Regions from separate parts of the Gracilibacillus marinus genome, predicted to be linked through region 1. Evidence: riboswitches for the same ligand, from Rfam matches in the RefSeq annotation. Region 1 holds a riboswitch; each other region holds the start of a gene.
The links. Region 1 has a riboswitch for thiamine pyrophosphate ahead of ACFOZ1_RS12805 (thiamine phosphate synthase). Riboswitches for the same ligand answer to the same signal wherever they lie in the genome.
Positions count from the first base shown of each region.

Region 1 (5,673 bases):
CTGCAATAGTTAACTTTCCGACACCGGCTCGGGCAAGCATTTCGCTACTACTCGAACCAAGTGCACCAACACCAACAATGAGTACATGACTATCCGCTAATTGCTTTTGCCCATTTACTCCAATTTGTTGAAATAATTCTTGTCGATGATAACGCTTATCCACCAATACTAATCCCTTCTTTTGGACTACTTGCTTCAGCATATGTTTTCTTATCTATTCTTCCTGCTTCATATCCTAATCGTCCAGCTTCTATAGCAATTTTCATTGCGTGTGCCATCTTCACTGGATCCTTCGCATTAGAAACAGCTGTGTTCAATAACACTCCATCTGCTCCCATTTCCATAGCAAGTGTTACATCTGACGGAGCCCCGATACCTGCATCGACAATGACAGGAACATTTGCTTGATCAATAATACATTGCATGTTTAATGGATTGATAATTCCTTGTCCGGAACCAATTGGCGAAGCTCCAGGCATGATCGCATGTACACCTAATTGTTCTAAGCGCTTTGCTAAAACAACATCATCTGATGTATATGGTAAAACTGTAAAACCCTCTTCTAATAACATTTCTGATGCTTTCAATGTCTCAACAGGGTCTGGTAATAATGTACGATCACATCCAATTACCTCTACCTTAATCATGTCACATAATCCAGAAGCTTTTGCGAGCTTTGCTATTCTTACCGCTTCTTCTGCTGTTTTTGCTCCAGCTGTATTTGGCAAAAATGTATATTTTTCTAAATCAATCAATTCAAGAAAATTAGGTTGATTTGCATCAAATATATTCATCCTTCTTACTGCAAATGTTAAAACTTCCGTCTCTGAAATATCTACTGCTTCTTTCTGAACTTTAAAGTTAGAATATTTACCTGTCCCCAAAAAAAGTCTTGATTGAAATGTGAATGAACCTATTTTTAACATTATTATCCTCCTCCTACAAAATGGACCAACTCCATACGGTCGCCATGTTTAACTTTTCTATTTGGATGTTCTTCTTTCAACACAATATCGCCATTTAATTCTATGATAACGATTTTATTTTTTAACCCTAATGTATCTATTACGTCAGCTATTGTCTGAATGTCTTCATTGATTGTGACATTCTCTCCATTAATAATTAGTTGCATATCCCTCCTCCTTTCACATAGACATCGATACTTCTCGCTGAATGGAAAAGGCAGACAAATATGATGCTAAAGATTTCTTCTCAATCATATCTGCAATGATTTTTCCTGTGATCGGTGCGAGTAAGATACCATTTCGGTAATGCCCTGTAGCGATATATAACCCTTTTTTATTTGGAATTGCACCAATATACGGATTCTCATCCTTTGTTAGCGGCCTAATACCTGACCAATAATTTTCCACACGCGCTTCTTGTAGTGATGGTATAAGTTCGCAAGCATGATGTAATAAATGAGCAATCGCTTTAACAGAGACACCCTGATCTGTAACGTTAGGCACAGAAGTTGCGCCAATAATTATTTTTCCATTTTGTTTTGGTACTAGATAACATTTAGGACCAAATATGGTTGATTGAATGACAGGAGTTTCTGTCTTTACACTAATACATTCTCCTTTTACTGGAATCATGTCATGTAAAAATTTTGATGTAACAATTGGATCTTTTCCTGTTGCCATAATGACATGGTCTGAATAGTAGACATCTTGTTTCACTTTCACACCAATTACTTCATTACTTTCTTCGATTAGTGAAGTGACAGGACTATGCTCATAAATAATCACACCATTATTTTCACAAGCTTTTGCGTATGCTTTTGTCACGTGAGGAGCAGATACTTGTCCGTCATTTGGTAAATAAATGCCTCCAAGGAAACAAGATGCTAAGTGTTTTTCCTTCAACATTATTTCTTTCACTGACATCACATGGGCATCTTCACCTAGTTTTTGTTGTAATATAGCTACTCCTTGCCATTCCTTTAATTGTTCTTCGGTATACGCGAGCTTCAAAATCCCGTTTTGATTGAATTGTATATCAATCCCACTTTTTTCTTTTAATTCTTCTTGTACAGATGGATACATTGCTCTACTTTCTTTTGCTAATTGAAATAATGGACTATCCTTCTTACATTCACTTTGTGCACCTAACATACCTGCTGCGGCATTGGATGCTCCAGAACCAATCCATTCCTTTTCAAGCAGTAACACACGATAAGAACGTTTACTTAGTTCATAAGCAATTGAACATCCTATTACACCACCACCAATAACAATACAATCGACATGTTTTGTCACCATTTGACACTCTCCTTCGTTAATACTTCAATCTTAAATAGCAATTTCCATTAATGATTTGTTGCTATATTCATCTAAAGTGTATGAACAACGTGATAGATTTCCTTCGCTACTTGCAACGGGAACTCTGCTTCCCAAATAGAAGAAATAATAGCAACACCTTGTACACCACAATCCATTACACTTTTTACGTTTTTTGGTGTAATACCTCCAATTGCAATAACAGGGATAGACACACAATTGATTATTTCTTTTAATGAATGAATGCCTCTAGGAGCTACACCTTTTTTCGAAGTGGATGCAAAGATATGTCCATAAATTATGTAATCCGCAACCTCCTTTTCAGCAAGAATTGCTTCGTCCAAATCATGGACAGATTTTCCACACACTAACTTTGGAAATTTTTGTTTCACTTCAACTACAGGAACACTATGATATGCTAAATGTGTACCACGAACAGACGTAATTGCAGCAACATCTACCCGATCATTTATTAAGATTTTGGATAAGGGAAAACCTAATTGGTGTAATTGCTGAACCAACGAATATATTTCCTTTGCAGTTTTATTCTTTTCACGAATGTGAAAGAAATCAATAAACGGCTCAACAGTCATAACAACATGCAAATCTCTTACCGACAAATAACCATTCGACACAAGATGAACCCCCTCCAATAAAACACCCCCTTAAATTCAAAAGCAAAAGTGCCCGATTAGAAACGTAAGGACTGGAGTGAATCAAACAAAATAAAGGAATCACGATGAGCTTGCGAATCGATGATGACTTATTGATGGTTGATTCGCGAAGTCCTCTAGTTTCTGGGCGCTTGAGCTAGACGATTCAAAAGCGAAAGTGCCCGGTTAGAAACGCAAAAAACCACTCTCCCAATAGGAAGAGTGGTGAAATAGACATAGTATAATACTCGACTATCAACCATCACTTCCCTCCGCTAGTATTAACTAGATCAGGTTATAAGAGTCCGAAAAAAATCGTCTCAGCCAAAAGGCTCCCCTAGTGAATCGATACACATATTTAATTTAATACAACAACAGAATAACATATTTGGTAATACAAGCCAATAGTTTTTTTTGTAATTATATCTATTCAGTAATAATGAATATTCATAATAATTTCCAAAAATAAATAAAAAGTTGTTTATTATTTTTTTATTGGGGAAGATATAGAGTAGACATTAATTAGTAAAGTTAATTATGAAAGGGAGTATTTAATATGGCAAAAGACGAAAAAAAATTACAAGAATTGATTGATGGATTAAACGTGGACTTAGCACATGAATATGCTGCAACAATTCAATACACATATCATGCATCAGTAGTATCAGGATTATATAGATCATTACTTAAACCATTCTTTGAAGATGAAATTACGGATGAGATTGGTCATGCATTATACTTATCAGATAAAATTAAAACATTAGGTGGTATACCAACAACGACACCTGCGAAAGTTGAGCAATTAACAGATGTGCAAGAAATGCTTGAAGCGACTTATAAAGCAGAATCTGAAACAATTGAACGTTATGAAAAACGTAAACAACAAGCAGAAGAATTAGGTTTAACAGAACTTGTAGTAAAACTTGATGATATGATAGCAGACGAAACAAATCATAAAGAAGAAACAGAGAGATTATTACAAGATAAATCATTCTTTAAATAAGCATAAAGATACACCTATGATGAAACGATACAAAGTTCCGTTTTATAAATAATTGCAATTGATAATCAAAGTGAGGATGGAGTTATATAATTCCATCCTCACTTTTCTTTGTAATGTTCAAATCCACCACTATTTATAGTCATTTTTCACAGAAACAAATCATAATAAATCTTAACACTATCCACTTGTTTAATAGTTATGCCAATTGAGCTAGTTATTCATATTTAGTCATCCATTTAGCCTAGTGCCACATCAAGAATCATCATCAAAACAAACCCCACCATTAAGCTCATGGAAGCAAGATCCTTGTTACCTTTTTCTTGAGAGCTCGGAATAACTTCTTCAGCGACAACAAATATCATTGCTCCTGCAGCAAAACTTAATGCATAAGGCAGTAATGGTTCAATAAATGCCACAGCTAATGCACCAATTACTGCTGCAATAGGTTCAACCATACCTGAAAATTGTCCGTAAAGAAAACTTTTTCTGCGGGACATACCTTCGCCTCTTAAAGGCATTGAAACCGCCACACCCTCGGGAAAGTTTTGAATACCTATACCAAGTGCAAGTGTCAAAGCACCCGCTAAAGTAGCTTCTGTACCTCCATTTGCAAGTGCACCGAAAGCAATACCCACTGCTAAACCTTCTGGAATATTATGAAGAGTGATGGCAAGAACTAACAATGTACTTCTGTTTCTTTTATTAGGTAAAAATCCTTCCGCTTTGCTATCAGATGTATTTGGATGAAGATGAGGTAACATCTTATCAATTGCCCATAAAAAAAAACCACCTAATAAAAATCCAATTGCTGCTGGAAACCAAGCACCTATATCATTATCCTCGGACATTTCTATTGCTGGGCCTAATAAAGACCAATAACTTGCTGCAATCATAACACCTCCAGCAAATCCTAACATGCTATCTAGTAATCGCTGGTTTATTGTCTTTGTTGCAAAGACGAGCATAGCTCCAAGCGCAGTCATTCCCCATGTAAATAACGTAGCAATAAATGCTTGTCCCACAGGATTAAAGTTTTGAAAAAATTCAACCAAAAAAAGGACTCCTTTCTTAGAAATAAACTAGGAATCAGAATGTTCTCTTAAGGAAAGATTTTAGGTCTAAGTGAACAAATAGTCAACTATCTACTCTTCATACTATCTGAAATATTTATATGTCTATAATAGCAACATATCAATCTAGTTCCTTACTTTCACTGCTTGTTATTTTTAATTTCCCACATCTAATTTATACTGTCATGATATAATGATTAAAAAAGGGGGAACTTTGTAATGCTTGCTGATTTAATTCAATCCATAGAAGCTGATTATCCAAATATGGTCGAAACAAGACGTTATTTACATGCACATCCTGAGTTATCCTTTAAAGAAAAGAACACTGCTGCATTTATAGAAGCATTTTATAAAGAATTAGGCATCCCATCTAGAGCAAATGTCGGTGGTAATGGCATTATAGCAACAATTGAAGGAAGTACAAAGGGTAAAACAATTGCATTACGAGCAGATTTTGATGGACTACCAATACAAGATGAAAAAAAGGTACCTTATGCTTCAAAGAATCCTGGAGTAATGCATGCATGTGGGCATGATGGGCATACCGCAACTTTGCTTTATGTTGCAAAAATACTACATATGCACAGAAATCATCTTAAAGGTAAAATTGTATGTATTCATCAACATGCAGAAGAATTCGCTCCGGGTGGGGCTTTATCCATGAT
Region 1 is NZ_JBHSDV010000004.1:72,533-78,205, reverse strand. It holds gene ACFOZ1_RS12825 (MoeB/ThiF family adenylyltransferase) at 1-163, opposite strand, end outside; gene ACFOZ1_RS12820 (thiazole synthase) at 156-926, opposite strand; gene thiS (sulfur carrier protein ThiS) at 929-1,132, opposite strand; gene thiO (glycine oxidase ThiO) at 1,146-2,264, opposite strand; gene ACFOZ1_RS12805 (thiamine phosphate synthase) at 2,336-2,917, opposite strand; TPP riboswitch at 3,186-3,284, opposite strand; gene ACFOZ1_RS12800 (ferritin-like domain-containing protein) at 3,492-3,938, shown strand; gene ACFOZ1_RS12795 (ZIP family metal transporter) at 4,175-4,990, opposite strand; gene ACFOZ1_RS12790 (M20 metallopeptidase family protein) at 5,228-5,673, shown strand, end outside.

Region 2 (5,673 bases), on a different contig from region 1:
TTGTAGTGTGCCAGGCATGGCAACTATCTAGGTGGTGAAAGTCCACTGTGGGGGTACACATCGACCAACCACTAGAGAAACGCAAGGTGCTTATCGTGAGGTAAGGGCTGAAGGAAGCGTGTATCAAAATCTTGGCTCGACGAACAGAAATCTAATACTAAGGCTCGATAGGTGGACAAGGCTCCTACACAAGTCAAAGTCCAAAAGATGTGCGTAACCCTATCGGGTAAATTAGACGAGTAAAAGAGGAAAGATAGTTGTCTTACCCTGGGAGGTCTCACGGACGGCTAAGGAGTCCCCTATTAAGAAAGTCGGTCGAAAAAGGTTTATCGTGAGAAGTCAGCCGAAGTCGTAGTAGTGACCATAGTCATGAAGGACGGAACAATTTATAGTGTTTCTACGCCATGATTGCACGAAGGATATATTTCAGAATGTGTTAATGAGGAAAATATGAGCGTATCTCAGAGGATACTCAAAAGTGAAATGTCTTTTCGTCACATGAAAGGAAAGGAAGGAACGAGTGTGGAACTTTTAGAGGAAATCTTAAGTAATCAAAATATGAATGAAGCCTACAAACGTGTATACCGCAATAAAGGTGCGAGTGGAGTTGACGGGGTAAGTGTAGAAGAATTGAAAGCACACCTCAGAGAACACAAAGATGAACTCCGTACGCAAATACGAAAGAGAAAGTACAAACCAGCACCTGCACTGCGAGTAGAGATTCCAAAAGAGAATGGAAAAATGCGTAAGTTAGGCATTCCTACAGTTGTCGACAGAGTGGTTCAACAAGCTATCAATCAGAAACTAAGCCCGATTTTTGAACAACAATTCAGCGAGTATAGTTATGGTTTTAGACCAGGACGCAGTTGCGGAATGGCAGTAACCAAAGCGCTAGAATATATCAATGATGGACATAGTTGGTTGGTAGATATTGATTTAGAACGTTTCTTTGACACCGTTCATCACGACAAGCTGATGAGAATTATTCCCCAGACGATTAAAGATGGAGATGTCATATCTCTCATAAGGAAATATCTCGTTAGTGGTGTAATGGTCAATGGAAAATACGAGGATACACCACTTGGAACTCCTCAAGGAGGGAACCTGAGTCCACTCTTAAGTAACATCATGTTGAATGAGTTGGACAAGGAATTAGAACTGAGAGGATTGTGTTTCGTTAGATACGCAGATGATAGCCTAATTTTCGTTAGAAGTGAAAAGGCAGCGAATCGAGTACTTACTTCTATTACAAAATTTATCGAAAAGAAATTGGGATTGTTAATAAATGTGGAGAAGAGTAGAATATCTCGTCCTACTAAAACAAAGTTCTTAGGGTTTGGTTTCTATTTCGATTCAAACCAAAAGAAATTCCAGCTAAGACCACATCCAAAATCAATTCAGAAATTTGAAAGAAAGTTACGTCAGTTAACGAAACGAAACTGGAGTATTTCTTTAGACGTTAGAATCGTTAAACTGAGACAAGTCATTTATGGGTGGGTCAATTACTTTAAGATAGCCAATATGAAAAGAGTACTTGGAATAATCGACGCGAAGTTGCGTTCTAGACTACGTGTGATTATTTGGAAACAATGGAAGAAGAACCAGAAAAGAATTAAATCTCTCGTACGACTTGGCATTCCTCTCGAGGAAGCCAAGGGTCTAACTCACTGTCGAAAAGGTTATCGTTTTATTGGACTATCGAAGGTAGTTCAAAGGGCTTTATCTAATAAACGCTTAAGGCAAAGAGGAATCCCCTTTGCCCAAGACTATTATTTAAAAGTACACACTGTGATATAAATTGAACCGCCGTATACGGAACCGTACGTACGGTGGTGTGAGAGGGGCGAAAAGTTTAATCAACTTTTCCCTCTACTCGATTTCTTAAAGCTATACCCTTGTAAGAGATCGACCGTTCCTTTATATTTGTATCTAGAAGCTAAATAAATGATTGAAACTCTTTGGAAAGTAGGTAAGTTTACAATGAAGATTGATGTACCTAAGATTCCTGAAAATTTAAGTGATAAAAGATTTACAGATATTTTTTACGAAGAAGATTTAGAATTTGAAATGTGTATGATCTCAGACTCGGATTTTAACAACGAAGTACTTCATCGAGTGAGATTATATAAAACAGTGATTAAGAATTGTAATTTTACAAATACAGATTTTAAACGTATAGATCTTACCGATGTAGTTTTTAAGAATTGCGATTTATCTAATGCTGATTTAAGTAATGCTTCCATCAATCGAGTGGAGTTTATTAATTGTAAGTTGCTAGGCAGCAACCTAACAGAATCTTATATTGGTAATACAAGATTTAAGGATTCCATTCTTGATATGGTTATGTTCGGTAACTCAAAGTTTGAAAAGGTAATTTTTGATAATGCTGAATTAGAAGGCGCTGACCTTTATGATTGTAAGCTTAAAAAAGTAGAATTCCTTTCGTGTAATCTTAATGATGCAAGCTTTGATGGAACACCTTTAAAAGGAATTGATCTAAGCTCTTCCCATTTTGATTCTTTAATTGTTTCTATAGAGAATTTAAAAGGCTGTATAGTATCAACGTCTCAGGCGATACAATTCGCTTCGTTATTAGGATTAAAAATTAGATAATAGTATTTAATCCTTTTAAGTTCGTAAGTAAATAGGATGTTGAAACTAGAAAAATGCTAAGCACAGTAGTAAATGATGAAAAAGTAACTTTTTCATTCAATCCATCTATTTCTGAAGATACTAAAGCAACAGAAACATTTACATTTGAAGAATTAGAAATTAATAAAAATGTAGATGAGAAAACTCTAAAGAAAGAATTGGAAAAGAAGTTTCAGGCTTGGGTTTTGAATAAACTTAATATCTCTTACAGTATTGTTATCGAAGAATCTTTTGAAAAATAAACCAAGTAACATTCAATAAATATACAAAAGTGAAATTTAAATAATTATTGTTCTAAATGAGAAGAAATATAGATTCTAGAATGCTTTAAAAGAATATATTATATTTAACAAAGAGAGTATACAGAAAGGAGAGACTAGCCTATGAAGAAGAATTTGTTTTATTTTTTCTTAGGTGTTGTTGCTTATTTTGTTATATCTACGCTTATACAGTCATTGTAGAAGTGATATGAAAAGATTTATATTTACACATTTTTGTAACTGGAATAGTAGGTATGAAGGCAAAATTTAGGAAAGATTTATAATTAGTAACAGCACTTTCGCTTGCATTGACTAACTATTTCTAAAAGTTTGCTGCGAAAAAAATAACTTTACTGCTGAAGTCTTCTCTCGAATAAACATGTATTTTACAACACAAATAATAGTTCTTTTGAATTGTTTTCGGAATATTCCTTTTATATTTATCGAAGTTCATATATAATGAAAACAAATTGAATAAGAAATAACTAGGGGAGTCCAATGAGTTGGACTGAGAAAGAAACGCGATGAGGTTTCTTGACTCTTGGGACCTGATCTGGTTCATACCAGCGTGGGGAAGTTAAATTGATTCATGTAGCATATTACTTCTGTATACATTTTAGCCGGGTCCAGCCAATTTATTGGATGCCGGCTTTTTTATGTTTGTCAAAAGTCTAGCTATTCCACTTGTTATGTGCCATATCTCGTCCTTTAACTCACAAAAAGGAGAGATTTTTTTTATGTCAACTATTTCATTAAACAAAGAAAGTATTTCCATCAAAACGAATGTACCAGGTAGTAAAAAAGCGTATGTAACAGGTTCTAGGCCGGATATTCGAGTACCTATGCGTGAAATTGAATTAAGTCCAACTACAGGGGTCTATGGTGAAGAAGAAAATGAACCTGTGCGTGTATATGATACGAGCGGGCCATACACGGATGAAGATTATACGGTAGATATTACAAAAGGTTTATCTCCTATTCGTCGTTCATGGATTCAAGAGCGTGGGGATGTCGAGCAATATGATGGAAGGGAAATCAAGCCTGAGGATAATGGATACAAAGATATAAAGGATCCGCGTGCAAACCATCAGGTGTTTCCAGGTTTAAAGAGAAAACCACTTCGCGCAAAAAAAGGGAAAAATGTGACACAACTCCATTATGCGAGAAAAGGAATCATTACACCTGAAATGGAGTTTATTGCCATTAGAGAGAATATGACACCTGAATTCGTACGTGACGAAGTGGCCAAAGGTAGGGCCATTATTCCCTCAAATATCAATCATCCAGAAGCAGAACCGATGATTATCGGTCGCAATTTCCATGTGAAGATTAATGCAAATATTGGAAATTCTGCCGTTTCATCTTCTATTGAAAATGAGGTGGAAAAAATGATTTGGGCAACTCGTTGGGGAGCTGACAATATCATGGATTTGTCCACAGGGAAAAATATCCATACAACCCGGGAATGGATTGTGCGTAATTCACCTGTTCCAATCGGTACAGTGCCAATTTATCAAGCACTTGAAAAAGTAAATGGGATCGCAGAAGATCTCACTTGGGAGATCTACCGTGATACATTAATTGAACAAGCGGAACAAGGTGTTGATTATTTTACGATCCATGCGGGCGTTTTATTACGATATGTCCCCTTAACAGCAAAACGTGTAACAGGTATTGTATCCCGTGGTGGATCGATTATGGCACAATGGTGTTTATTCCACCATAAAGAAAACTTCTTATATACTCATTTTGAGGAAATTTGTGAGATTATGAAATCATATGATATTGCATTTTCTCTAGGAGATGGTTTACGTCCAGGCTCGATTGCCGATGCAAATGATGAAGCACAGTTTGCGGAATTGGATACACTAGGTGAATTAACGAAAATTGCTTGGGAGCATGATGTTCAAGTGATGGTAGAAGGACCGGGACATGTGCCCATGCACTTAATCAAAGAAAATATGGATAAGCAATTGGAAGTGTGTAAAGAAGCTCCTTTTTATACACTTGGACCACTTACAACAGATGTCGCTCCGGGCTATGACCATATTACATCTGCCATAGGTGCGGCAATGATTGGCTGGTATGGTACAGCCATGCTATGTTATGTAACTCCAAAAGAACATCTAGGTTTACCCAATAAAGATGATGTTCGAGAAGGGGTCATTACGTATAAAATTGCGGCACATGCTGCTGATCTAGCAAAAGGACATCCAGGGGCACAAATAAGGGATGATGCCTTATCAAAAGCCCGTTTTGAATTCCGTTGGAGAGATCAATTCCATTTATCTTTAGACCCTGAACGTGCCATGGAATATCATGATGAAACATTACCAGCAGAAGCGGCGAAAACCGCACACTTTTGTTCCATGTGCGGACCTAAATTTTGCAGCATGAGAATCTCTCAAGATATTCGGAATTATGCAAGAGAAAATAAGCTGAAGATGGATGAAGTCATTGAAAAAGGAATGAAGGAAAAGGCCCAAGAATTTAAACAAACAGGCGGTAATATATACTCATAATTTTTCGAAAGGGGTAAGGTAATCAAATGAAAGTCGAAAAAATTGAAAAAGAAATCAATCAACTAAAGACTCGCCTTGATTTTTTACAGGGGTGTCTAAAAGAAATTCAACAAAATTGTGATCACCAATATTTTGCAAAAAATTCGTATTACGAACAATGCACAGAATGTAATAAAGTAAATGTTCTATACTACTAATAATAGAAAAATACTTCCCCATGATTATAATATGAATGATGC
Region 2 is NZ_JBHSDV010000007.1:70,209-75,881, forward strand. It holds gene ltrA (group II intron reverse transcriptase/maturase) at 523-1,797, shown strand; gene ACFOZ1_RS15920 (pentapeptide repeat-containing protein) at 1,981-2,613, shown strand; gene ACFOZ1_RS15925 (hypothetical protein) at 2,667-2,894, shown strand; TPP riboswitch at 3,390-3,504, shown strand; gene thiC (phosphomethylpyrimidine synthase ThiC) at 3,650-5,434, shown strand.
Region 2: another riboswitch for thiamine pyrophosphate. It lies ahead of thiC (phosphomethylpyrimidine synthase ThiC); the one in region 1 lies ahead of ACFOZ1_RS12805 (thiamine phosphate synthase).

Region 3 (5,673 bases), on a different contig from region 1:
AAGACAGCATATTTAGCAGGATATCTCGCTGAAAAATACAATTATAATGATGAACAATTGTATCCTAGAGTAAAAAATAAAGTGAAATCTTATATTGATAACTATATAACTTCTACGATTAATGGGTATACCTCTGTTCAGTACCATCAAAAGAATATTAATACAAAACAAAAACATAGCTATTATGTGCTTTTGCCTATTTGGATGATTTATTATGATTTAGAGAAACAAGAACATAACTTTTTGATGAATGCACAAACAGGAAAAATAGTGGGAAAGCCACCAGTTAGTATGCAAAAAGTAAGTTTGTGGTTTTTGGGATTATTTTCAAGTAGTTTTATAGTGTTGAAGATTATTGCGTTATTATTAGGTGGTGCATTATGGTGAAAAAGTTCAAATGGGTGTATCTATTTCTCTTGCTTTTCTTGTTTCAATTACCAGTTCAAGGGGAAGGGAAATTAATTTTTGACCATGCAGACTTGCTATTAGAGGATAAATATTCAGAATTGTCTTCACTAGCAGAAGAAATCAGTCAAGAGAGTGAAATAGATATTATTGTCATAATAGAAGAAAATCTTAAAGGCAATGGGATAGATATTGAAAAGTATACACAAGATGCATATGATCAATATAAGTTTGGCTATGAAAAAGAATATGGTAATACGGCTATCTTGACAATTGATTTAAAAGGAAGAGAAGTGTACTTAGCAGGCTTTGGAGATTATCAAAAGTATTTGACGAATAGTCGATTGGATGAAATAAGAGAAGATATTACTCCATTTCTCTCAGAGAACAAATTTGATTTAGCAATAGAACAATTTATTAAGGAAGTAGACCGTCATATCGGTATGCCTATAAGCCCTAATAATATATTTTTAAAAACATGGTTCCAATTGATTATTGCACTAATTATTGCTGCTACGATTGTTGGTATAATGTTGTTTAATATGGGTGGCAAGGTCACCGTGTCACACCAGACATATGTGGATAATTCGAGAATAAAAGCAAAGCGTGATGTATTTACATATAAAACAGTCACGAGAACGAAGATACCAAAGAATGATAATAACTCTGGTGGTGGCGGTGTAACTAGTGGTGGACACTCGCATACTGGGAGTAGAGGTAGTTTTTAACTAGAAGAAAGGATGGAATAGGATGTTTAATTTATTCAAGGGACAGTTTTCGAATGTAGTGGAATGGGAAGAATTTAGAGATGACATGATTTTTTGGAAGTGGAACAACAATGAAATCAAAAAAGGTAGTAAATTAATTATACGCCCAGGTCAAGATGCTGTTTTTTTTAATCAAGGGAAAATTGAAGGTGTATTTAAAGACGACGGTGAATACGAAATAGAATCAGAAATTATCCCATTACTCTCAACATTAAAAGGTTTCAAATTTGGTTTTAATAGTGGTATACGTATAGAAGTATTATTCGTAAATACAAAAGAATTTACAGTTAAATGGGGGACAAAAAGTGCGGTTCATATACCGACACCACAGCTCCCAGGTGGATTACCAATACGAGCAAATGGTACTTTTCAATTTAAAGTAACGGATTATGTAAAATTAATTGATGAGATTGTAGGTGTGAAAGAGAACTATTTTGTTGAAGATGTGAAGTTACGCATTACAGCAATACTTGATCAGTTGTTGATGAAGTGGATTTCTAAAGAAGGCAAAGATATGTTTAATTTACAGGCTAACTCATTCGAAATTGCAAGTGGAATACAGGAAGATTTAGATATGCAATTACTGAATGATGGATTAACAATAACTAGATTTAACATTATGAGCTTTAATTATCCTAAAGAAATACAAGAAATGATAACAAAATCAGCTTCACATGGTATGATTGGTGATATGCATAGATATAAAGAAGTGGCCTTTGCAGATTCGCTTTCAAATGAAAAAAATGGTGGAGGCTCACCTGCAACCGATATCGCTGGAATGATGATGGGCATGAATATGGCAAAAGAAATGATTCGCGATAATGATAAGAAAGAAACTAAAAGCACACAAGCTATTTCTAATTTCTGCCCAAATTGTGGTACAAAAACAGAAGGAATGAACTTTTGTGGAAATTGTGGCCATAAATTAGTAAATAATTAATCAAAAATAATTGTATTTTTAAACAATATATGAATGATAATTGTAACTTTTCCTATCTCTAACCGACAAATAATACAAATAAAGAGGGGAAAATATACTATGAAGAAAATGATTGTTTTTATATTGTTGTCTTTAGCTCTAATTGCTTGTAGTTCAGATGGAGAAGTCAAGAACAATGACGAAATGATTGGATACATTGCAAAAATAACGGATGATACAATTTTAGTCACTGAAAAGTATTTAGAAACAAATGTGGAACAATTGAAAGAAGAAGAGATGTATGAAAAAATGGGGAATGCTATCTATTTCAAGGTCTCAGAATTAGAAGATTCGTTTTTAAATTCACTTCAATTAGGTGATAAAGTTGTTGTTACGTATAGTGTAGTTGCAGAATCATATCCCGGACAAAGTACTGCAATGAAGATGGAAAAGGTCAAAAATGAAAATTAATAAATCAGCCTGTTCTTCTGCAAATTGAGAAAGAACAGGCTCTTTGTTTTATTATCCGTGCATTTTAGTAGCAACATCCACGACACGTTTTGCTTGATGTTTGACAGCTGCTTCCACATCTTCAACGAGTGTTCCATCAGGTGCTTGTGTAACACTTGTACCATATGGATTACCACCTGCGCCAAAAGTAACAGAATCCGTATAACCTGGTGGTACGATAATTGCACCCCAGTGCATCATTGTAGTATAGAAGTTAAGTAATGTTGCCTCTTGACCACCATGTGGATTAGAAGCAGAGGACATTGCGGTAACTACTTTGTTCGCTGTCTTACCTGATGCCCAAAGCCCACCTTGCATATCGATGAATTGTTTCATTTGTGATGGAACATTCCCGAATCTAGTTGGCATACTAAAGATAATCGCATCTGCCCATTCTATATCATCAGATGTCGCAACAGGAACATCCATCGTCTCCTCTAAATGTTGTTTCCATGCTTCATTTGAATGGATTGCAGCTTCTGGTGCTGTTTCTTGCACACGTACTACTTTTACTTCTGCACCAGCTTCTTCTGCTGCTTCTTTTGCCCAATTAGCAAGTGTATAATTTGTACCTGTTGAGCTGTAATAGATAACTGCAACTTTTGTCATTAAAAAAAACTCCCTTTCCACTAACTGTACACATATATTATCGTCTCTTGAAAAGATAAAAATATACATTATCTCAAATTCAAGACATTCACCATCATACCTATTCATTTCACTGAAAGCGAATGAAATGCTTATAAAATACTTGAACATTTTGTTGATATGTGTCAAAGTATTGGTATACAACTTTATAAGTGGAATGTAGGGGGACTGGTGTGGCCAGTTGAGATTGTGTCCTTAATAGATACTGACCCTTAGAACCTGATCTGGCTAGCACCAGCGTAGGGAACATATGGATAGTAATTATAACTATATGCGCTCTAGACTGATGTCTAGAGCTTATTTTTATGCGTAAAAAAATATACTATACATATTTTTAAAAATATTAGGGGGATTTTAAATGAAAAAAATATTTTATCTATTGATTATTACGATTGCCGTGCTTTCTGCATGTAGTAATGATGGAGAAACACAAACTGAAGAAGATGCTGATTTAGAGAAAGTAACATTAGTGCTAGATTGGACTCCGAATACAAATCATACAGGTCTATATGTAGCAAAGGAGAAAGGATACTTTGAGGAACAAGGGTTAGATGTCGAAATTATCTTACCTGGAGAAGCTGGTGCAGATCAAACGGTTGCATCAGGAAAAGCTGAATTTGGTATCAGCGCGCAAGAAGCAGTAACAGAGGCGCGGGTGCAAGACATTCCGATTGTGTCCATTGCTGCAATTATTCAACACAATACATCTGGATTTGCAGCACCTACTGAAAAAGGAATTCAATCACCAAAAGACTTTGTTGGAAAAACATATGGTGGTTGGGGTGCGCCAGTAGAAGCAGCTGTGATTGACTCACTTATGAAACAAGAAGGCACATCTGTGGAGGACGTATCGATTATCAATATGGGAAATACAGATTTCTTTACAGCAGTGGAACGTGATATCGATTTTGCTTGGATTTACTATGGATGGACAGGTATTGAAGCAGAATTGCGAGGGGTAGAATTAGATATGCTCTATTTAACAGATTACTCTGAGAAGTTAGACTACTACACACCAGTAATCACGACAAACGAAGAAATGATTGAGGAAAATCCGGAGACCGTTCGTAAGTTATTACAAGCTGTGTCGGAAGGCTATGAATTTGCAATAAATCAACCAACAGAAGCAGCGGACATATTAATTGAGGCAGTTCCAGATTTGGACTCTGAATTAGTGAAGGCAAGTCAGGAATGGTTAGCGTCAAAATATATAGACGATGCCGAAAAGTGGGGAATACAAAGTAAATCCGTGTGGCAAAATTATGCGACGTGGATGTTTGATAATGGTTTATTAGACAAAGAACTAGATGTACAACAAGCATTTACAAATGAATTTTTACCAGAGGAGGAGTAATGAATGGCACAAGCATTAGTAAGTATTCAAATCATTCCTAAAACACCAAATGGAGAAGATGTGATTCCATATGTTGATAAGGCAATCGAAATAATTCAAAATGCCGGTGTAAAGTATAAAGTTGGTCCATTGGAAACGACAATGGAAGGGGAATTATCTCAGTTACTTCACGTTGTAGAACAAATGAATATAAAAATGTTAGAACTAGGTTGTCCAAGTAATATTTCTCAAATAAAAGTTTATACAAGAGCAGATCAACAAGCATCGATGGATGACTTAACTGCAAAATACGATTAATACCGAATAGATGGAGGTGCTTGCCGATGATCAAGCGAGTAACATCACCAGTTCTGCTCATTATGTTCATGATAGTATTGTGGGAAGTAAGTACACGCGTACTAGAAATTCCTAAATGGATCTTACCTGCTCCTACCAACATCTTATTGGAAGCATATGAGAATTGGTCTAATTATGAACATCATATCTATGCAACAGTAAAATTAGCGACAATTGGATTTTTTGCAAGCATTACAATCGGCTTTGTTATTGCGATGATTTTACACTTGTTACCAAAATGGAAAGAAGCGTTGTATCCACTTCTTATTGTGTCACAAAATATTCCAATCATTGTCCTTGCACCTTTATTAGTCATTTGGTTTGGATTTGGAATAACACCAAAGCTTTTAATTATTATACTTGTCTGCTTTTTCCCGATTGCCGTCGCCACAATTGACGGGTTAAAACAGACAAGCCCAGAACTGATTCATTATATGAAAATGGCAGGTGCGAATAAGAAGCAAATTTTTCTAAAGCTTGAATTACCATATGCATTACCTGCAATCTTTTCTGGGCTAAAAATTTCAGCAACATATAGTGTGATGGGTGCAGTGATTTCTGAGTGGTTGGGTGCAAATGAAGGAATAGGAGTATACATGACATTAGCTTCCTCTTCTTTTAGAACAGACCGAGTGTTTGTAGCGATATTGTTTATTATGTTATTATGCTTTGTTTATTTCGCGATTATTCTTTTATTAGAAAGACACTTCCTTAAATGGAGAAGGGAGGAGCAC
Region 3 is NZ_JBHSDV010000001.1:867,845-873,517, forward strand. It holds gene ACFOZ1_RS03780 (TFIIB-type zinc ribbon-containing protein) at 1-387, shown strand, start outside; gene ACFOZ1_RS03785 (TPM domain-containing protein) at 381-1,133, shown strand; gene ACFOZ1_RS03790 (SPFH domain-containing protein) at 1,156-2,112, shown strand; gene ACFOZ1_RS03795 (DUF3221 domain-containing protein) at 2,212-2,562, shown strand; gene wrbA (NAD(P)H:quinone oxidoreductase) at 2,614-3,210, opposite strand; TPP riboswitch at 3,401-3,512, shown strand; gene ACFOZ1_RS03805 (ABC transporter substrate-binding protein) at 3,608-4,603, shown strand; gene ACFOZ1_RS03810 (MTH1187 family thiamine-binding protein) at 4,607-4,900, shown strand; gene ACFOZ1_RS03815 (ABC transporter permease) at 4,927-5,673, shown strand, end outside.
Region 3: another riboswitch for thiamine pyrophosphate. It lies ahead of ACFOZ1_RS03805 (ABC transporter substrate-binding protein); the one in region 1 lies ahead of ACFOZ1_RS12805 (thiamine phosphate synthase).

Region 4 (5,673 bases), on a different contig from region 1:
CAGGATAAATAAACCTAGCATTGGCTTTTTCCAAATGTATCTAGTAAACAATCCTAGAAGAATCACAAGCCAGAAGCTGATTTCACAAATAATAATAATCCATGCGATAAGATTCATTTCTCTTCCTCCTGGCCTTTTTCGTTTTCCATAAATATATGAAACGCAACTTCTAAAAATTCAGTGACTTCTGGCTCAATCGGATAAAAGCCCGCACGTTCCGATTTCTCAGGTGATTTTCTAATTTCCCATACTTTTTCACCAAAATCTGTCTCATTCCCATATGTCTCTTGTTCCTTTTCCAACATCCGTTTGACAATACGTTGGATTTCCGGAGAAGACGGCCCTTTCGACATCTCCTTTTTTAATCGGCCTAATAAAGCAATCCACTCCAATGTGTCCGGATCTCCGCTGTTCATATTTGGCAACATATCCAATAACTCTTGGTCATTGTCATCAAACATTTCTTCTCTATACACTTCTTTTTTATCTGCATTTTGTTGGTATAATTGAATCAATTTTTGGACAGATGGTAAATCAATCTTTCCATTTAACATGACTTCATTCAGTAATCCTTGAATCGTTTTTTCCATTTCTATGATTCTCTTTTTTTCGTTTCTGACATAGCCTAATTGTTTCTTCAATCCTGTAAACCAATCATGCTCTGTATCTGCTAACATCTCTTTGATTTCCTCTAATGTGAAGCCAAGTGACTTGAGAAACTGAATTTCTTGTAGCTTTTTTAACTCTTTTTCTCCATATAACCTATGCCCACCTTCTGTCTTACCTGCTGGTGGTAGCAAGTCGATTTGGTCATAGTAGCGCATTGTCCGAACAGTGATACCTGTTTGCTTAGTAACTTCCTTAATTGTTAACAAAAGCGACACTCCCATCTTTGTATTAAGTATAGTATACAAAATGACGTAAGGTCACTTTCAAGAGGAAATTTAAAAAAGTTACACAGTTGTTAAATCTAAATGCTCGCGAAAAGTATTTCCTGTATATTCTGTTCTGAAAATACCTCTTCTTTGCAATTCTGGAACAACTAATGCAACAAAATCTTCTAAACTACCAGGCAATGTAGGTGGCATCAAATTAAATCCATCCGCTACACCTGCGTCCAACCATTCTTCCATCTGATTCACAATATCTGTTGGTGTGCCTACGATAGTGAAATGTCCACCTCCTGCATTTAGATATCCTAATAATTCCCTTACAGTCGGATTCGTATCATGTATAATCTCGAGAATTGTTTCATAACGACCAACAGGACCAGTAAATGCTTCAACTGGAGGTAGTGGTGGTACTTTTTGATCTAATTCCCAATTGGAACAGTCTTGTTGAACAAAAAAACTCAGTTGTTTTAAAGCCGTTTCAATAGGTAACAACTCATCTAAAGCTCTTTTTTTCGCTAAAGCTTCCTCGTAGGTTCGTCCAACATATGTAACTAATCCAGGAAATATTTTAATATGTCGATGGGTAGAGAGTGTTTGATTCATTTGGTCATCTAACTTTTTCCTGAACCTCTTTGCTTGCTTTATGTTCCAAGAAACGGAATATACGGCATCTGCATAGTTGACAGCTAGAGCAATACCTTGTTTCGAAGCGCCTGCTTGCATAGCTACCGGTTTACCTTGTGGGCTCTTTGGTGTGGTGGAAGGTCCTTGTACTTGAAAGTAATGCCCATCATGATGAAAAGGTTGAATGCTAGATGCATCGATTAACTTTCTTTCGGAACGATTGTGTAAAAATGCGTTTTTGTCCCAAGACTCAAACAGCTTATTCATTACTTCAGCGAACTCTTCTGCCTTCTCATAACGTTTCGCATGTGGTGGGAGTTCTTTCATACTATGGTTTTGTGCCTCTAAATCTGTCATAGATGTAACGAGATTCCAACCAACACGTCCTTTTGTTATATGATCCAAACTTAATAGTTGTCGTGCAGCTGTGTAAGGATTGGAAAACGTACTAGAAATCGTAGAGACCAATCCAATATGTTTGGTCACTTGTGCAATTGCTGTTAAATTAATGAGTGGATCAAACCAAAATGCTGGCATCATATTAGGATGATTAGCCGCGAATGATTGGTTGTCAGCAAAGAATACAGCATCAAAGAGCCCTTTCTCTGCTAACTGTGCTAAGGATTGGTAATACGTGATATCACCAATCCGTTCTACACTTGAATCAGGCAACAGCCATGCCGCTTGATGATGGCCCGTTCCATATAGTAACACACCTAAATGAAGTTGCTTCCTTTCGTTTCTTTCCATTTATAGAACACCTCAAAATCTATCATTTTTTCTATTAATTCATTGTCAATCCGCCGTCGACTGTAATATTCTGCCCTGTAATTCCATCTGCATTTTCTGAAGCTAAAAAAGCGACCATATTGGCTACATCTTGAGGTGTCGTTACTTTTTTCAATGGAGTGGATTGTGCAATCAAGTCAAATACTTCAGGCGTTGTAACAGCACTTGCATCTGTTGTTTTCAATAGACCACCTGAAACTACATTTGCTTTTATTCCGAAAGTACCTAGTTCTGCAGCGATATTTCGCGTAAAACCTATCAATCCAGCTTTTGCCGTCGTATATTCATGATATGGGACAACTGGATTTTGATATAAATTCGTTCCAATATTAATGATTGTTCCTTTTTTTCGTTCGATAAATTGTGGAATTACACTTTGACATGTATGAAATGCCGCCTTTAGAGTCCCATCTAGCTGCTTTTGGTAATCCTCCCAATCTAGCTCTGCAAAAGGCTTTTGTTGTGTTGGGTCAAATTTGAAGTCTACTAGTGCATTGTTTACAACAACATCTATTTGGCCAAAATACGCTGTTGCCTTCTCTACCAGTTGATTCACTTCTTCTCTATTCGTTACATCTGCTTGAAGTGCAATGGCTGTTCCTTCCACTGCCTCCGCTACAAGCGCCAACGCAGCCTCTTTACTTTTGTTGTAATTAACAACAACTTGGAATCCTTGCTGCAACAATGTTTGTACAATTACTTTTCCTAAACCTCGACTACCACCTGTTACTAATACTGTTCTAGACATTTTGACAACTCCTCTATTTTTTTGCATCAAAAAATGCACAACAGACCCGTAGGAAAGTTGCGCATAAACAAATAATGACATATCAAAAAACAAAGCACACGTGTACTTTATGTATGTATTATAGTTAACACTTTCCTACGCTAGTTCTAACTAGTTCAGGTTCAAAGGGTTTGAGTACACACTCATCTCAGTTAAAAAACACCCCTAGTGCATCTATTTGAATTATCTTCGATGTTACCTTTGTCAGAAAATTATGTCAAGTCATAACAATATTTACTTTTACATCCAACCATCTTTAATTAACAAACTTAGACGGTGGTATGTTGTAAAATTTATTAAATACTTTGGAGAAACTATATGAATCTGGATAGCCGAGCTTACTTATGATTTATAGAACAGCATATTGTTTCGGCTTACACTTATATCTCCCAGGCCACCAACTAAAATTGTGAATATCACTTAACAAGGTACTACTTTTTTATTAAAAGCACTCTTATATTTGGCTTTTAATGTTAAAATAGTAATTAATTACGATTACAATATGTGGACAGGAGGAAGGTAAGAGTGAATAGAAAATTACCTAAAAAATATTCCATACTATTTTTTATAGCTATTTCTTTAACCATTTTGATAAGAGTTTACAGTGTAGTAACTGATGGCAAGAACTTGTTCTCCATCTATAGTTTAGACATACTAATTCTATTGATTATATTGATTGTGAACGTCATCGTATTTATGTTTAGTAAGTCTAATAGCGAGGAAAGTTGAGAGTTTTTTTGCTCTGCAGATGTTTGTGGTACTTATCACATTGAAGGAACAATCCACCTCTGAAAATCAAACCCCCAACTCTTTCTCTCGCCATTTCCCAAACCGAAAATACATGTAAGCCAAAATACTACTAATTACGAAACTACTGCCAATCCCAATAGCGATACCTGCTTCCCCGAACAGTTTGGCACAAAAGGCAGACAACGGATAACGGAGCACCCAAAAGGAAATAATGTTCAGAAAGAGTACTTGATACATCGCACCAGATGCTCGTACAATACCGTTTAAAACAAAATTAATACCTAAAAACGGATAACATAATGCGACAATTTGAATAAATGTAGTACCGAAAGAAGCTGCATCCACTTCTTGGACAAATAAGCTAATGCCATATTTAGCTAATGGAATCGTAAGTAACCCTAGTGCGAACATTATGACAAAATTATAAAGAACAGCAACTTTCGTGATTTGATGCACACGTTTATAATTTCCAACACCAATATTTTGTCCTGCCATGCTATTTACCGCTGTACCCAATGCATGTGCTGGTAACATAATAATACTATCAAGTCGCTGTGCTGCACTATAACCTGCCACAACCGCTGGTCCAAATCCTGTTACGACAGTCATAATCGCAGCCATCCCAGCTGATATCATCATCATTTGTAACCCTGAAGGAATCCCTAGGTTTAAGATGAGTTTCACTTCTTTACTTTTCGGAATATAAGGTATCGGAAATGGAGCGAGCTTACGCTTAATAATCAATGCAATTCCAATTACACAAGACAACCCTTGGGAAAAAATCGTCGCATATGCCGCTCCAGCAACTCCTAATTGCGCACCCCAAATAAGCAATGGATCTAATACAATATTACATACAACCGCAATAGCGACAATGCGAAGTGGAGTTCTGCTATCGCCAATCGCTCTCAGAACTGTACTAATAAAATTGTAGCCAAACAAAAACAATATTCCGACAAAATTAATCCGTAAATACGTGGTCGCCTCTTTTATCATGCTTGAAGGGGTACCAAGTAATCGTAATAATCCTTCAGAGAAGACATATCCAAATGTCCCCATCACCAGTGCTAATACTGTCAAGACGACGACAAACCCATTTAAATAACGCTTTAATCCAGCTTCGTCTTTCTTCCCTTTTTGTTGAGACAAGATTGTTAAAGATGCATTGCTAAGCCCGATTGCAAATGCAAGCATCGTGAAAATGATTGTACTTGCCACACCGACAGCACCTAACGCTTCATCACCTAGCAAATTCCCGACCCATAAGCTATCAACAAATTGATACGATGTCTGTAATAAATTTGCAATAATTAATGGCCCTGAAAAGACAATTAACTGTTTCAAAATATTCCCTTTTGTAAAATCATGTTGTTTCTTTGTATTCAATGCAAACAGCCTTTCTTCACAATGGTTATCAAATCCAATATCACTTATAATAATACTACAACTTACTAAAGAGAGAAGGTACAATCATGCTCAAGCATTTTTGGTATCGGATTCAGCAACAACTATGGGTCATTCCAGCCATTTATGTACTTGTCACAACAATACTCATTCTATTCATTCAATTGATTGACCATCAAGTACTCGCAAAATGGAGTGATTTCTTCCCATCTGTCATTCTTACAAGCCCAGACCTTGCGAAGGATACACTTGGTGTGATTGCTGGTGCCCTGTTAACAATGACAACAATCACATTCTCGACGACTATGGTTGTACTTACAACCTATTCGTCTCAATTCTCACCACGAACGTTACAGAACTTTTTGACAGATAAAAAGACATTGCACGTTCTTGGTGTCTTTATCGCAGGATTTTATTATTCTGTTG
Region 4 is NZ_JBHSDV010000002.1:270,175-275,847, reverse strand. It holds gene ACFOZ1_RS09170 (hypothetical protein) at 1-117, opposite strand, end outside; gene ACFOZ1_RS09165 (MerR family transcriptional regulator) at 114-875, opposite strand; gene ACFOZ1_RS09160 (LLM class flavin-dependent oxidoreductase) at 954-2,267, opposite strand; gene ACFOZ1_RS09155 (3-oxoacyl-ACP reductase) at 2,302-3,054, opposite strand; TPP riboswitch at 3,170-3,270, opposite strand; gene ACFOZ1_RS09150 (hypothetical protein) at 3,619-3,822, shown strand; gene ACFOZ1_RS09145 (MATE family efflux transporter) at 3,889-5,229, opposite strand; gene ACFOZ1_RS09140 (DUF2254 domain-containing protein) at 5,316-5,673, shown strand, end outside.
Region 4: another riboswitch for thiamine pyrophosphate. It lies ahead of ACFOZ1_RS09155 (3-oxoacyl-ACP reductase); the one in region 1 lies ahead of ACFOZ1_RS12805 (thiamine phosphate synthase).